Regions from separate parts of the Thauera sp. JM12B12 genome, predicted to be linked through region 1. Evidence: riboswitches for the same ligand, from Rfam matches in the RefSeq annotation. Region 1 holds a riboswitch; the other holds the start of a gene.
The links. A riboswitch is a leader RNA that binds a small molecule or an ion and turns the genes downstream of it on or off. The one in region 1 is predicted to bind S-adenosylhomocysteine.
Positions count from the first base shown of each region.

Region 2: another riboswitch for S-adenosylhomocysteine. It lies ahead of ahcY (adenosylhomocysteinase); the one in region 1 lies ahead of metH (methionine synthase).

Region 1 is NZ_CP154859.1:443,227-445,424, reverse strand. Features, by position in the region: gene metH (methionine synthase) at 1-1,359, opposite strand, end outside; S-adenosyl-L-homocysteine riboswitch at 1,436-1,510, opposite strand; gene AAG895_RS01925 (hypothetical protein) at 1,678-2,198, opposite strand, start outside.
Region 2 is NZ_CP154859.1:3,885,374-3,887,571, reverse strand. Features, by position in the region: gene ahcY (adenosylhomocysteinase) at 1-968, opposite strand, end outside; S-adenosyl-L-homocysteine riboswitch at 1,071-1,175, opposite strand; gene AAG895_RS17655 (calcium/sodium antiporter) at 1,283-2,198, opposite strand, start outside.

The DNA.
Region 1 (2,198 bases):
GCCCTGGATGCACTTGAGGCCGGTCTCGATCACCGACCACTTCGACGAGTCGAGCATGATCGGCACGCGCGAGATGTCGGGCTCGGAGGCGATGAGCTTGCAGAAGCGCTCCATGGCGGCGACCGAATCGAGCATCGCCTCGTCCATGTTGATGTCGATGACCTGGGCGCCGTTCTCGACCTGCTGGCGCGCCACCGCGAGCGCGTCGTCGAAGCGGCCCTCGAGGATCATGCGCGCGAAGGCCTTGGAGCCGGTGACGTTGGTGCGCTCGCCGACGTTGACGAAGAGCGCATCGCTGCCGACGTTGAAGGGTTCCAGGCCCGACAGGCGCAGCTTCTTCTCCAGCACCGGCACGGCGCGCGGGGCAAGGCCCGCGACCGCCTGCGCGATCGCCGCGATGTGCGCCGGGGTGGTGCCGCAGCAGCCGCCGACGATGTTCACCAGCCCGCTCTGCGCCCACTCGCGGATCTCGCCGGCGAGGTGCTCGGGCGTCTCGTCGTAGCCGGTGGGCGACAGCGGGTTGGGCAGGCCGGCGTTGGGGTGGGCGGACACGTGGGTGTCGCAGACATTGGACAGCTCCTCCACGTACTGGCGCAGCTGGTCGGCGCCGAGCGCACAGTTGAGGCCAAAGCTGATCGGCTGCGCGTGGCTGAGCGAGTTCCAGAAGGCTTCCGCGGTCTGGCCCGACAGCGTGCGACCGGAGGCGTCGGTGATCGTGCCGGAGATCATCACCGGCCATCGCCTGCCGAGGTCGTCGAAGAGCTTCTCGATCGCGAACACCGCGGCCTTGGCGTTGAGGGTGTCGAAGATGGTCTCGATCAGCAGGATGTCTGCACCGCCTTCGAGCAGACCCCTGGCCGAGTCGTAGTAGTCGTCGACCAGCGCGTCGAACGTGATGTTGCGGTAGCCCGGGTCGTTCACATCGGGCGAGATCGACAGCGTGCGCGAGGTCGGCCCCAGCACGCCGGCGCAGAAGCGCGGCTTGGCGGGGTTCCTCGCGGTGTATTCGTCGCACAGCTGGCGCACCAGTCGCGCACCCTCGACGTTGAGCTCGTAGGCCAGCGTCTCGAGCCCGTATTCGGCCTGCGACACCCGGGTGGCGTTGAAGGTGTTGGTCTCGACGATGTCCGCCCCGGCCTCGAGGTAGGCGCGATGGATGCCGGCGATCACGTCCGCGCGCGTGAGCACGAGCAGGTCGTTGTTGCCCTTGAGGTCCTTGGGGTGATCGAGGAAGCGCGCGCCGCGGTAGTCGGTCTCGCCCAGCTTCTCCTGCTGGATCATCGTGCCCATCGCGCCATCCAGGATCAGGATGCGCTCGGCGAGAAGCTGGCGGAGTTCGATGCTGCGATCGGCTTGCATGGCTGGGTCCTCGGTCGGTCGACGGTCGCCGGGCAACGCCACGCACAAAAGCGAACGGCGCCACAAACCGGCTGATGGTTTGTGAGCGCCGTTGATCGGTTGCCGAGCCTGGCCCGCACAGGATCGGTGGGTCGCAGCGCTCCTCGGCAAGGCCGCGATTCTAGCCCTTGTCGCGCGCCACTGCCAAGGCTGCACCTGGAGCAATCGCACGAAGGCCCCGTGGGAGCGGGCTTGCCCGCTAAAAGGGCCCCCGTGGGCGCCGATTCGGGGGCAAGCCCGCTCCCCCACAGCACCCCCTCGCTACGCATGGGAAACCGGCTACCAGAACCCGGGATACGCGAACGGATGCGGGTAGAAGGGTCGCGGATAGCCCCACCATCCGCCCCAGCCCCAGGGATAGCCGTAGTAGCCGCCCCAGCCGCCGAGCACCGCGCCATCGCGCGGGAAGACATAGGTCTGGCTGGTGCGCAGGACCTTGCCGTCGACGAAATGCACATTGAACAGCGTCGCGACGCCTGGTCCGTCGTTGCGGATGTTCCAGTCCCACACCTCCTCGCCCGAGTTGCGGAAGCGCTGCTCCGAGCGATGCGTGCCGAGCAGGCGCGAGACCTGCTCCTTGTCCATGCCGCGCTCGACGCGGGCGAGGTTCTCGGGCGCGAGCGCGTCCCACTGGCGCAGCACGATCCCGCCCTGATCCACCTGCACCATCAGGCAGGTTCGCCCATTGGGCTGGGTGGAATACTCCAGCGTGGTGGTGCCGTCGTCATTGCTCCAGCGCCGCGTCGGCTCGCCGCGCGCGGACAGGGCCTCGGCCTCGGTGGTGTAGGGGCGCGGCGGCT
Region 2 (2,198 bases), 730 kb from region 1:
ATCACGTGGTAGTTGCCGGTGGCGGTGACGAAGATGTCGGCCTTGTCGGCGGCGTACTCCATGGTCACCACGCGATAGCCTTCCATCGCCGCCTGCAGCGCGCAGATCGGGTCCACCTCGGTCACCCACACCTGCGCAGACAGCGCACGCAGGGCCTGGGCCGAGCCCTTGCCGACGTCGCCGTAGCCGCACACCACCGCGATCTTGCCGGCGATCATCACGTCGGTCGCGCGCTTGATGCCGTCGACCAGCGACTCGCGGCAGCCGTACAGGTTGTCGAACTTGGACTTGGTCACCGAATCGTTGACGTTGATCGCCGGGAACTTGAGTTCGCCGCGTGCGTGCATCTGGTACAGGCGATGCACGCCGGTGGTGGTCTCCTCGGTCACGCCCTTGACCTGCGCGAGGCGGGTCGAGTACCAGGTGGGGTCCTGTGCGAGCTTGGCGCGGATGGCGGCGAAGAGGATGGTCTCCTCTTCCGAGCCCGGCTTGGCCAGCACCGCAATGTCCTTCTCCGCGCGCGCACCCAGGTGCAGCAGCAGCGTGGCGTCGCCGCCGTCGTCGAGGATCATGTTGCTGTAGCCGCCGTCCGCCCATTCGAAGATGCGGTGGGTGTAGTCCCAGTAGTCCTTGAGCGACTCGCCCTTGACCGCGAACACCGGGATGCCGTCGGCGGCGATCGCGGCGGCGGCGTGGTCCTGGGTCGAGAAGATGTTGCACGAGGCCCAGCGCACCTGGGCGCCGAGCGCGGTCAGCGTCTCGATCAGCACCGCGGTCTGGATGGTCATGTGCAGCGAGCCGGTGATGCGCGCGCCCTTGAGCGGCTGGCTGGCGGCGTATTCCTCGCGGATGGCCATCAGGCCGGGCATTTCGGTTTCGGCGATGCGGATTTCCTTGCGGCCCCAGTCGGCCAGCGACAGGTCGGCGACGACGAAATCGGTGAAGTTGGTGTCAGCCACGGCGTTCATGTGAAGCTCCATGCTATGGCCGGGCGAGAGGTGGGGGAGGGCAGCATGGCACTGCAGGGAGCTCACCCGACATCCCGAACCCGGCAGGGTTTAAGACGATTAGCAGGGTGAGCGCCGTTGTACTGCAACCCGCCGGGCGGCGGGGTCCGAGCCTGGGGGCCTGGCAGCAGGGGATGCGGCCGGCGCCTCGCAGCGCTCCTCGGAAAACACGCGGATTATAGCAAAGCAAACTGCAGTGGGAGCGGGCTTGCCCGCGAATGTGGCGTTCAGCCGCCGATGTTCGCCGGCAAGCCCGCTCCCACGGTTCAGCCCGGTCAGGTGTCGCTGCGCCTGCCGTTGCTGCGCACGATGCTGACCACGATGGTGATCACCGTGAGCGGCATCACATAGCCGAGCATGATCCCGGAGAAGGCCGGCAGGCTGGCATGCTGCTGGGCCTGCAGGATCAGCCAGGACGTATACACCGCGTAGTAGGCGAGGAACACGCCGCCTTCCCAGCGCGCGATCTCGCGTCCGGTGATCATGATCGGCAGGCAGGCGAAGGCCACCGCCAGCATCACCCACAGGTCGAAGTTGCGCGCCGCCTCCGATACCGGCAGGCCCGCGCCCGAGACGATGCCGGTGAGACCGAGCACCGCGAGGATGTTGAACACGTTGCTGCCCACCACGTTGCCCACCGCGATGTCGCGCTGGCCGCGGATGGCGGCGACGATCGAGGTGGCGATCTCGGGCATCGAGGTGCCGACCGCAACCACCGTGAGGCCGATCACCAGGTCGCTGACACCGAAGGCGCGCGCGAAGGCGACGGCCGAATCCACCAGCCAGTCCGCGCCCACCACCAGCATCGCCAGGCCGACCCCGATCAGCGCCAGCTGCACGCTCCAGTGGCGATCCCAGTTCGAGGTCGGGATCTCGGTCTCGAACTCGTCCTGAACGTTCTTCGACGCCCGCCGCGACTGCACGACCAGGAACACCGTGTAGGCGATCACCAGCACGAACAGCGCGATCGACTCCAGCAGCCCGATGTTGCCGTCGAGCGCCATCACCACCAGCAGCGCCGAGGCGCCGATCATGATCGGGATCTCCTGGCGGATGATCTGTTCATCGACCAGCAGTGGCGTGATCAGCGCCGAGATGCCGAGGATGAGCAGGATGTTGGCGATGTTGCTGCCGACCACGTTGCCGATCGCCAGGTCGGGGCTGCCCGACAGCGCCGAGCCCACCGACACC